DNA from 2 places in the Aliiglaciecola sp. SL4 genome. Region 1 is predicted to be linked to the other one. Evidence: predicted binding sites of a transcription regulator. Region 1 holds the regulator's gene; the other holds the start of a gene.
The links. The regulator FNR, encoded in region 1, switches genes on or off when oxygen is low (the NO sensors DNR and NnrR bind a similar motif). The targets are predictions, from matches to a motif close to TTGATCTAGATCAA.
Positions count from the first base shown of each region.

Region 2: a site for FNR is predicted at 2,245-2,258, ahead of clpB (ATP-dependent chaperone ClpB). Genes of this name have one in related genera too.

Region 1 covers NZ_JBGOSE010000002.1:34,902-40,842, reverse strand. The annotation lists gene AB6T38_RS03900 (heavy metal translocating P-type ATPase) at 1-802, shown strand, start outside; gene ccoS (cbb3-type cytochrome oxidase assembly protein CcoS) at 815-1,000, shown strand; gene AB6T38_RS03890 (sulfite exporter TauE/SafE family protein) at 997-1,662, shown strand; gene fnr (fumarate/nitrate reduction transcriptional regulator Fnr) at 1,688-2,425, shown strand; gene uspE (universal stress protein UspE) at 2,539-3,471, shown strand; gene ttcA (tRNA 2-thiocytidine(32) synthetase TtcA) at 3,607-4,494, shown strand; gene AB6T38_RS03870 (patatin-like phospholipase family protein) at 4,510-5,571, shown strand; gene AB6T38_RS03865 (DUF2987 domain-containing protein) at 5,582-5,941, opposite strand, start outside.
Region 2 covers NZ_JBGOSE010000001.1:187,587-193,527, forward strand. The annotation lists gene AB6T38_RS00840 (outer membrane protein assembly factor BamD) at 1-187, opposite strand, end outside; gene rluD (23S rRNA pseudouridine(1911/1915/1917) synthase RluD) at 420-1,403, shown strand; gene pgeF (peptidoglycan editing factor PgeF) at 1,396-2,151, shown strand; gene clpB (ATP-dependent chaperone ClpB) at 2,335-4,905, shown strand; gene prsT (XrtA/PEP-CTERM system TPR-repeat protein PrsT) at 5,037-5,941, opposite strand, start outside.

The DNA.
Region 1 (5,941 bases):
ATTTAATCATTCAGACGAAAATTTTGTATTCAACTTAGCGGCTGGCATCGAGCAGTATTCTAAACATCCAATCTCCCAAGCGTTTCAATCCAAAACGCCTCTAGAGGTTAATCACGTAGACACCATTGCTGGCAAAGGCTTGCAAGGTACCTATCAATCACAAATTGTAAAGATTGGTAATTTAAGCATTTTAGATGATAAATTAAATTTGCCAGTAAACCCTGATGACTCTCGCGTGTATTTGCAATTAGGCAAACAATTAATCGCCGCATTCACGGTAAAAGATGTAGTCAAAAAAGACGCTAAACAGCTCGTCAATGACCTGAGTAGCAAACAATTAGTGATGTTAAGTGGTGACGCCGAAACAAGTGCTACCTCGGTTGCCAACGCCTTGGGAATTCCCAATGTGTATTTTAGGCAAACTCCTCAACAAAAACTCAATTACATCCAAAGTTTACAAGCTGATGGACATAAAGTGTTGATGATTGGAGATGGTATTAATGACGCGCCTGTATTAGCGGCTGCCGATGTATCTATTGCAGTAGGTGACGCGAGTGACATGGCGAAACGTTCAGCCGATATCATTTTATTAAATTCGAAATTAAGTAATGTAAAATTTGCTGTTAGTATGGCAATCAAGGTACGCCATAAGATTAAACAGAATATGGTCTGGGCTATAGGTTACAACGCACTTATTCTTCCTCTTGCAGTGGCTGGATACTTAAGCCCATGGATGGCCGTTATCGGTATGTCTTTAAGTTCAATCATTGTAGTAGCAAATTCAATTCGTCTGCTCCGTTAATAGGAAACTAAATTGAGTATTATTTATGTATTAATCCCCATCGCTATACTGCTCGTTTTGTTAGCTATCGGGATCTTTTTTTGGGCAGTTAAGTCAAATCAATTTGAAGATTTAGAACGTCAAGGTTACAACATTTTATTCGATGATGACGTAGACAAAAAAGCACCACAAAAAACCCCTAAAACTGATAAAGAATGAACGATATCAGCTGGTTCTCAGCGATTTTAATTGGTCTTGCAGGTAGTGTACATTGTGCAGGGATGTGCGGCGGTATTGTTACCTCATTTACCTTTGCCTTGCCAAAAAATCAGTCACAATGGCCATTTTTAATCGCTTATAATACAGGACGTATTTTATCCTACAGTGTTGCTGGCGCTATCGCCGGACTTTTAGGGCAAGTTGTCACAACCCAATCTTTCATCAACCCACAAGTACTCACCCTGTTTGGTGGGGTATTTATGGTATTACTGGGGCTTTATGTGGGTCAATGGTCTAAATTGCTCACCAAGGTCGAAAAAGTTGGTGCTATTTTTTGGCGTAAAATCAGTCCGTTGTCAAAACGTTTTATTCCCTTTAAACACCCTATGTATGCCGTACCCTATGGTGTGATTTGGGGTTGGCTGCCCTGCGGATTAGTATATTCAACATTAACCTGGAGTGTTTCCACTGGCAGCGCCGTACAAGGTGCGTTGACCATGTTTTGTTTTGGTTTAGGCACACTGCCTATTATGTTAGCAATGGGAGCTAGCGCCACTCAAATCAGAAGTTGGTTAACACAATCCTTAGTAAAACGTAGCGTCGCAGTTTTATTATGTTTATTTGGCTTGATTTTATGTTACCAAGGGATTCATAATTGGTAACGAATGAATTAAGTGGAATTATCTAATGTCTGATTCGAACAAGTTCAGTATTCGCTGCCAAAATTGCAGTTTTAACCACCTTTGCATCCCCGTAGCCCTGAACCAAACAGAAATGGAAAGTTTGGATGAGATAATCGAGCGTAAACGTCCTTTGCATAAAAATGATCAGCTCACTATTCCAGGGCAGAAATTCACCTCCTTATTTGCGGTAAGAACAGGTTCATTTAAATCCTATATTACCTCCCCTGATGGAGAACAACAGATAACCGGGTTTCATTTTCCTGGTGATATTGTTGGTTTCGACGGACTCTTTTCAGACAGTTACCAAAGTTACAACCAAGCCATGGAAACCTCTATGGTGTGTGAGTTACCCTATGACAAGCTTGATACTATGAGCGAGCAACTTCCGTCTTTACGTAAAGAAGTGCTTAAGATCATGAGCACGGAAATAAACCAAGACCATAGTATGATGATGCTATTGAATAAACGTACCGCAGAGGAACGTCTTGCACATTTTTTGGTTAATTTATCTGACCGCTTTCACTCTCGTGGTTTTTCGGAAACAGAGTTCAACTTAACCATGACGCGCAACGAAATAGGTAACCATTTAGGTCTTACCGTAGAAACCGTGAGCCGTTTATTAACCCGTTTTCAAAAAGAAAATATCATAAAAGTAGATGGCAAATTTATCCAGCTCCTCGATTTATCCACCCTTAGAACTAAACTCGGTGAACATGTTTTGCAGAATAAAGCCTGCGGATAAGCCTTTCCTGTTAAGTTGATTTAGGTCAAAACAAATAGTCGGTTAACTGGCAAAATAGCTAAATTACCCATACACTTAAGTTGTAAGTGTAAACCTTTCAAGGGAGTTAACTAATGTCCATATTTAACAAAATACTAGCCGTTGTAGACCCGACCACTGATGATCAGAAAGCGTTTAAACGTGCTCTCTTACTGGCACAAAAAACGGGGGCAAGTGTTACTGCCTTTCTTTCCATTTACGATTTCTCGTATGAAATGACCACTATGTTAACCGTAGATGAACGAGAAACAATGCGCCAAGCTGTGGTGGATGATAAAACTGATTGGCTAGCCAATATCGTTGAGCCCTTGTCAGCTAACTCTTCAACCTCTGTAGATATCAAAGTAGTTTGGCATAATCGTCCTTATGAAAGTGTCTTATTTGAGGTGATTGACCACAGTTATGACTTAATTGTAAAAGGCACTCACGAGCACGACACCTTGAAATCGGTTATTTTCACCCCTACCGATTGGCATATATTAAGAAAATCACCCGTGCCTGTATTGCTTGTCAAAGAACATGACTGGCCAAGCAATGGCAACATTTTAGCGGCTGTAGATGTGGGTAGCGAAGATGATGAGCACCATAGTTTAAATAGAACCATTACGAAAACTGCAGGGATGATGGCTGATTTATTAGAAGGCAAAGTCAACCTTGTTAACTCTTACCCTGGGACACCGGTGAATATTGCCATAGAAATTCCAGAGTTTGATCCCGTTGGTTATACGGAATCAGTCAAGCAGCATCATGCTAAATGTATGCTTGAACATGCACAACAATTCAATATACCTCAAGAAAACCAGCATCTAAGTGAAGGTTTACCTGAAGATGTGATCCCATCAGTTGCTAAAACCATAGATGCAGAGTTAGTAGTGATTGGAACTGTAGGTCGAACAGGGATTACCGCAGCTCTTATTGGTAATACCGCTGAACACACGATCGACTCTCTCAATTGTGATGTTTTAGCCATAAAACCTGAAGGTTTTGAGTGTCCACTCAAGCACTAGTAATACATTAGCAATATCAGAGCAGAACTTTACCTAAAACATTTGAAATTAGAGTGTTTATGTCCTTTATGAGGACAGGTATAATCTGCGCTGATTGCAATGTTTTCTAGGAATATAATGAGTAAGATCGAGTCTCTGTCTGAGAGTAAAAAATACAGTTTCAATAAACTTCAAAAGCGCTTAAGACGAAATGTAGGTAAAGCAATCGCCGATTTCAACATGATCGAGGATGGCGATAAAGTGATGGTTTGCCTGTCTGGCGGTAAAGACAGTTACACTATGCTCGATATTTTGATGTTTCTAAAAAGAATTGCCCCTATAAAGTTTGAAATTATTGCGGTTAATTTAGATCAAAAACAACCTGGCTTCCCCGCGGATGTACTTCCAAGATACTTAGAAAATTTACAAGTACCTTATGAAATTGTCACCGAAGATACCTATTCCATCGTCAAAGATAAAATTCCAGAGGGCAAAACCACTTGTTCCCTTTGTTCAAGGTTACGTAGAGGAATACTGTATAAAACGGCAATACGTTTGGGGGCGACAAAAATCGCTTTGGGACATCACCGCGATGACATGCTCGAAACCTTATTTCTGAACATGTTTCATGGGGGACGCTTAAAATCTATGCCTCCAAAACTCGTCAGCGATGATGGTAAACAAATGGTTATACGACCATTAGCCTATTGCTCTGAAAAAGAAATAACCCAGTATTCCGAACTACTTGAATTTCCGATTATTCCCTGCAATTTGTGTGGCTCTCAAGAGAACTTGCAACGTAAGGTGATTAAAAACATGCTAACAGATTGGAATCAGCGTTTTCCGGGTAGAATAGAGAGTATGTTTAAAGCGATGCAAAATGTGGTTCCTTCCCATCTTGCTGACAATCAATTTTTCGACTTTAAAACTTTAGAAACACAACAAACACCGTTTGAAAACGGTGATATTGGATTTGATCAAGAAGACTTTTCGTCGCCATCCATTAGTAATGATGACACCGTAAATATTATCAATATAAGTTAAGGATCACTTCAATAGATGAAAATTGGATTAGCGTTAGGAAGCGGAGCCGCTCGAGGCTGGGCGCATATCGGAATTATTCAAGCCTTAGAAGAGCTTGGTATTGAAGTAGATGTAGTGGCAGGTTGTTCAATAGGTGCTTACGTTGGTGCCGCTTATGCGAGTAATAAATTAGAACCTCTTGCACAATGGGCTAGTTCTTTATCTGAGTGGCAAGTACTTGGGCTTATGGGGGTTGGCTTTCGTAAAGGCGGACTTGCCAGTGGTATAAAAGTATTTAAAGCCCTTGAAGAGAATTTTTGTGAACGAGAGTTTGAACAATTATCCAAACCATTAGGTGTAGTAGCCACCGATCTCTATAGTGGTAAAGAGGTTTCTTTTACCCAAGGCCCATTAGCCGAAGCGGTGAGAGCATCCTGTGCAATACCCGCTCTTTTTCCGCCAATTGCTTTTAAAGGAAGATGGTTAGTGGATGGTGCTGTGGTAAATCCTGTACCAGTAAACTTATGCCGTCAACTTGGAGCTGATTTCGTTTTTGCGGTCAATTTAAGTGCCGATTTTAGACCTGAAATTCAAGCTCAATATCAGTTGGAACATGAAAATAATCAGAAGCGAACCAATGATTTTTTCAATAAAAGTCACTCGTTTATGCAACGTATTTTTAGTGGTAGATTTAAAAAAGACAGCGAAATTGATGAAGAGGATCTTGAGTCCTTAGAAGATTTAGAGAATATGTCTTTGCATGAAAATGACGAATTGGAAAATGAAGAAGTTTCCCCTTCGTTAGAAATTGATAAGGAAAAACCAGAAAATATAGAAACAGAGTTCACAACTAGCAAAATGAAATTAACCGACAACACCCCTAGCATGTTAGGCGTAATGTCGAACTCTCTTGATATTCTTCAAGCAAGAGTAACGCGTTCTCGTTTAGCCGGAGATCCACCGGATATCCTCATCGAACCTCAACTAAGAGACTTCGGCATCATGGAGTTCCATCGTGCCGCTGAGCTAATTGAAGAGGGACGCCAGAGTGTGAAACGAGTCGCAGCGCAAATTAAATATCAATTACGTCTGGACTAAGTTTTTAAGTTTACTTTGTTATTGCTGTAATTCTGTACGGGGCCTCAGAAAAGCTCACCTGAGCGCCCTGCTCTAACCAATCCTCACTGACTACAACATGATGTTCATCTACGTATAATGCATCCGGTATCGAGTCTCTATCAATGTTATCGAAATAAAACTGTAACCCGCTAACTGGAGGCATTAGGAATGAAAGAAAACTTCCCATATCGTCGAAAAATATAGCGTACTGTTGATACAAATCTTGTAATTCTTGATGAGTGTATTGGGTTTGCAAATAACTGGGTTTTGTTTCCAATTGCACTGACATGTCACACTGATTACTATTTTCACCCAGTTCAAGTTCTACTACAGCTTTAGCTTGTTTTAA
Region 2 (5,941 bases), on a different contig from region 1:
TACTTAAAATTTCAGTGGCAACGTTGAAATTACCTTGCGACATACTTTCTTTTGCTTGATCATACAGCGCACTTTCACTTCTGTTACCAATTAAGATGTCTTCTTCATCAGGTGAAAATGAACAGCCATACATAGTGGCAACAGAAATTAGAACGATTAGTTTGTAGAATGAATTTTTAAATGTCATGTTACTCTTATTCTATACAGGGATTTAGCAGGCATTAAAAAATCCGCTAAACTTTGTTTTCAGTAATCCATCGATCCGAGGCATTCTACCCTAGGGATCCATGGGATGCACGTTTTGTTATAAATCACTTTACGGTGATACCTGGTGTTTGCATTTGTCCCCGCATAATGTAAATCAAATCGCCAGTTGCGGGACATTATATTATTACAGCTCTTATAGGACACAATTTTACATGCCCAGCGATCCACAAGCGATAAAACTCTCTGCAGATGTACCAGAAACGTTAATTGGCAAAAGGTTAGATCAAGCTTTAGCCGAATTGTTCCCTGATTATTCACGATCTCGCTTAAAAGAATGGATTTTAGCCGGAAATGTCAGTTTAAATGACTCTGTTTGTGACAAACCAAGGGAAAAAGTCTTTGGTGGTGAACAAATTTTCATCGATGCATTGTTGCAAGTACAGGAAAATCACAAAGCACAAGATATTGAGTTGAACATAGTTTACGAAGATGAGCATATTTTAGTGATTAACAAACCCACAGACTTGGTTGTTCATCCTGGCGCTGGAAATGCAGACGGTACTATATTAAATGCTCTTTTAAATCATGCTCCCGAGGTTGCTAGTGTACCTAGAGCTGGCATAGTCCATCGTCTTGATAAAGATACCACGGGGTTGATGGTAGTCGCCAAAACTGTTCCAGCTCAAACTCACCTTGTTGAGCAGCTTCAAGCTCGAGAAATTAGTCGAGAATATGAAGCGGTAGTCTACGGCACTATGGTGGCTGGTGGAATCGTAGACGCACCCATTGGTCGCCACCCAACTAAACGAACCAGTATGGCGGTGCGCGAGACCGGCAAACCAGCGGTTACTCACTATCGTATAAAACAGAAGTTTCGAGCCCATACTCACCTGAGATTAAAGCTAGAAACCGGTCGAACCCACCAAATTCGTGTGCATATGTCTCATTTACGTTACCCCTTAGTAGGAGACGTGTTGTATGGCGGTAGACCTCGTTTACCTAAGGCCTGTTCTGAAGATATGATTAACATGTTAAGGGGCTTTAAACGCCAGGCATTGCACGCTATTCAATTAGAACTCTCTCACCCAACAACAGGCGAATGGATGAGTTGGCAAGCGCCACTACCTGACGATATGGTAGCACTACTATCGGTACTAAAAGAAGATACCAAAGAGCATGGGATAGCTGATGACTGAGGCTGTTTTATCAAGTCCTATTCGCACCCCTCATTGGAGCCTACCTAAAGGGGTTAAGGCGTTTTATACCACGCGAAAAATGGGCACGAGTCAGCCTCCTTACGACAGTAATAATTTGGCAATGCATGTTGGCGATAACGCCGCTGACGTGCAATTCAATCGTGATGCTCTACCCCTGAGTGATTCAATTGCTTGGTTAACTCAGGTCCATGGCATTCGCTGTCTACGTGTTACAAAAGATTATTTTGTTCCGTTAGAAATAGCCAAAGCAGATGCTAGTTTTACAACTGACCCTAAAATTGTCTGTGCGGTGATGACCGCGGATTGTATGCCCATTTTAGTCGCGAATAAGGCGGGTACTTGTGTTGCCGCAATTCATGCCGGTTGGCGAGGTTTGGTAAATGGTGTGATTGAAAATACGATTGCTGCTATGAATTGTGAACCAGAGACACTCACAGTTTGGGTTGGTCCACATATATCGCAACGGCATTTCCAAGTATCTGAAGATCTCAGACAAGTTTTTGCTGAATATCCAGAGGCATTTGTACGCGATGTTGAACGGGGAAAGTACTTGTGCAGTTTAGCCAAGATTGCCCGCGAGAAATGCCGAGCTATTGGCATAACAAGCTTTTTTGAAAGCGGTATCTGCACCTATGTTCATCACGGTGATTTTTACTCTCATCGCTACGCTCAGCATCATGATCAATCTCAAACTGGTCGGTTTGTGTGTGGGATTTATTTGCAATAAATCCTACAATTATGACCTCACATTGCATAAAGCTTCCTAATTATCAGTTTTAAATATTCAACCGTAAATGACTCCGCATTTTTCGCTATTTTACTGATCTAGATCAATCAATATTCATTGCTTACCTTGAATTGGTTATAAAAAGTACCCATTAATTGAGTAAATCATTTTTGAGGAAATTTTATGCGATTAGATAGATTTACCAGTAAATTTCAGATGGCAATCTCTGACGCACAATCGATAGCATTGGGCAGAGATCATCAATATATTGATCCCGTACATTTAATGACAGCTCTACTTAATCAACAGGGAGGCTCTATTCGGCCGCTATTTGATAGTGTTGGAGCGAATGTGAATGGATTACGCTCGTCCTTGGCTGAAGCAATAGAGAGATTGCCTAGAGTCGAAGGTATCGGCGGAGATGTGCAACTCAGTAAAGACACTATTGTTTTGCTTAACCTGAGCGATAAGATTGCGCAGAAACGCAAAGATGAATACATCAGTTCTGAAGTATTTGTATTGGCAGCGTTACAAGATAAAGGCAAATTAGGCGAGATTTTCCGTCAGTTGGGCATTACTCAAGAGCAAATCGAAAAAGGTATTGAGACCATGCGCGGTGGTCAGAAAGTAACAGATCCTAATGCTGAAGATGTCCGTCAGGCTCTTGAAAAATACACAACGGACCTCACCGAACGAGCGGAGCAAGGCAAGCTTGATCCTGTAATCGGTCGAGATGAGGAAATTCGCCGCACGATTCAAGTTCTACAGCGTCGAACCAAAAATAACCCAGTATTGATTGGTGAACCTGGTGTGGGTAAAACCGCCATCGTTGAAGGTTTAGCCCAGCGGATTATTAATTCTGAAGTACCTGAGGGATTAAAAGATAAACGGGTCTTGTCACTGGACATGGGCGCACTTATCGCGGGTGCGAAATTTAGAGGGGAGTTCGAAGAACGTTTAAAAGCGGTATTGAACGAACTTTCTAAAGAAGAGGGCAGGGTCATCCTGTTTATTGATGAATTGCACACTATGGTGGGAGCGGGTAAAGGCGAAGGCGCTATGGATGCCGGCAATATGCTCAAACCTGCATTAGCCCGAGGCGAGTTACACTGTGTGGGGGCGACTACATTAGATGAATATCGTCAATATATTGAAAAAGATGCTGCCTTAGAGCGTCGCTTCCAAAAAGTCATTGTTGATCAACCTAGTGTCGAAGACACCATAGCTATCTTACGTGGACTGAAAGAGCGTTATGAACTGCACCATTCAGTGGATATTACTGATCCGGCGATTGTTGCTGCGGCATCATTGTCTCATCGTTATATTCCAGACCGACAATTACCAGATAAGGCCATTGATTTAATTGATGAAGCTGCGTCAAGTATTCGTATGCAGATGGATTCTAAACCCGAAGATATGGATCGGTTAGAGCGCAGAATTATACAGTTGAAGCTGGAAGAGCAGGCGTTATCGAAAGAAAAAGATGATGCCAGTCATAAACGTCTAGAGTTGATTGAGTTGGAACGTGAACAGCTGGAAAACAAATTTTCTGAATTTGAAACCATCTGGAATACTGAAAAAAGTGCCATGCAAGGCACTCAACATATAAAATCAGAACTTGAGCAAGCTAAACTGGATATGGAAATAGCCCGCCGAGCGTCTGATCTTAATCGTATGTCAGAATTACAATACGGCCGTATTCCTGAACTAGAGTTAAAACTAGAACAAGCAGCGGAAGCTGAACAAACGGAAACTCAGTTACTAAAAAACAAAGTGACCGAAAACGAAATAGCCGATGTATTGTCTCGTTGGACCGGGATCCCGGTAAGCAAAATGCTTGAAGGAGAAAAAGACAAATTACTACGCATGGAAGAAGCGCTGCAAAGTCGTGTGATTGGTCAGACCGAGGCGGTAAATGCGGTCAGTAATGCTATTCGACGTTCCAGAGCGGGACTATCTGATCCAAGTAGACCTATAGGTTCATTCTTGTTCCTAGGTCCTACCGGTGTGGGTAAAACCGAGTTATGTAAATCTTTAGCCAACTTCTTGTTTGATACAGAGCAGGCAATGGTTCGTATAGACATGTCAGAGTTTATGGAAAAACACTCTGTTTCTCGTTTAGTAGGTGCACCTCCTGGGTATGTGGGCTACGAAGAAGGCGGGTATTTGACCGAAGCGGTGAGAAGAAAACCTTATTCGGTAATTTTGCTGGATGAGGTGGAAAAAGCGCACCCTGATGTGTTTAATATTTTACTACAAGTGCTTGATGATGGCCGTCTGACTGATGGACAAGGCAGAACCGTGGATTTTAAAAATACGGTTATCATCATGACCTCTAATATTGGTTCTGACGTGATACAAGATAAACATCAAGAGAGCCAGTATGATGAAATGAAAAGTATGGTGATGCAAACTGTCGAGCAGCAATTTAGACCTGAGTTTATCAACCGTATCGATGATGTGGTGGTATTCCACCCACTTGGTTTGGAGCAAATCAAAGCAATTGCGAAAATACAGTTATCGTCCTTACGTGAACGCTTGCTGGAAAAAGGCTTCGAATTAGACTTGTCTGCTGCTGCCCTAGAAAAAATTGCTGAAGCTGGTTTTGATCCCGTGTATGGAGCAAGACCCCTTAAACGAGCGATTCAAATTGAAATTGAAAATCCCTTAGCACAACGTTTGCTAGCAGGAGATATTCAAGCTGATAGCACTATTCGAATTGATATGGATGGGGATGCATTAAAAATTAGTTAATTAACTCATTAGCATTCCTATTAAGGACAGTGCAAAGCAACTAACAAAAACGCCGTATATTGATTGATAGACGGCGTTTTTTTAATTTTAGATATTTGCTACATATTCTGTAATGCAGCAAAGTGGTTGCGTTAAAGCTGTTTTAAAAGGCCTTGGGCCTGTTTCTTTTCTAGGAAGTCCTGATCTGAATCTAAGGCTCTTTCCAAAGAGGCTTTAGCTTCCTCAGTTCTGCCGAGTTTTTGCAAAGTAACGGCTAGATGATATTGGTTAGAAGGGGAATTAGAATCCATCGCATAGGATTTGCGTAAGATGGTAAGTGCTTCTTCGTATTTACCCTGCAAGGTTTTAATCCAACCTTGAGTATCAAAAAGCGCAGCATTCTCTGCTTCTATAGCCAATGCTTGTTCTATATATTGATTTGCCTTAGACAAGTCTTTATCAATTGTGATATTCGCTAAGTTGTTGAGCATAAACGCTTTATTAGGAATGTTGTCAACCTTGATCAACTTCTCATAATGAGTAGATGCTTCTTCAATGCGGCCTTGGTTTAGCAGAAAATCTGCAAATAAACTACGTTGAAAGTGTTCTTCAGGATTCTGCTCTAGTAGAGCTTGTGTAAAGTCTTCAAATTTTTTGCTTTGGATATTTCTGGACGCCAATTGGTATAATTTGAATATAGCGTTTCTATTTAGGTTATTGATTTCCAACGCGCTTTGGTAGTTTTCAAATGCGCCTTCTAGGTTATTCTTAGCGACGTTGACGTCTCCAGACAATATCAACAGCCTAGCCTCTTGAGGGGCTTTTTTTAACCAAGTGGCAACCATCTCTCCTGCGCTATTCAGATCGTTGCTGGCCAAGTGTAAACGAATATATTCAATACCTAAGAACAAGCTGTCTGGATAAATATCATAAGCTTCAGCAATACTCGTTTTAGCGTCGTCAACTAGTCCGGCTCTGAATTGCAGTTTACTTAATTCGAGTAAACCAGTAGCGTTACCTAGAACTAATGATTTAATTTTTTTGATTTCTCTGGCAG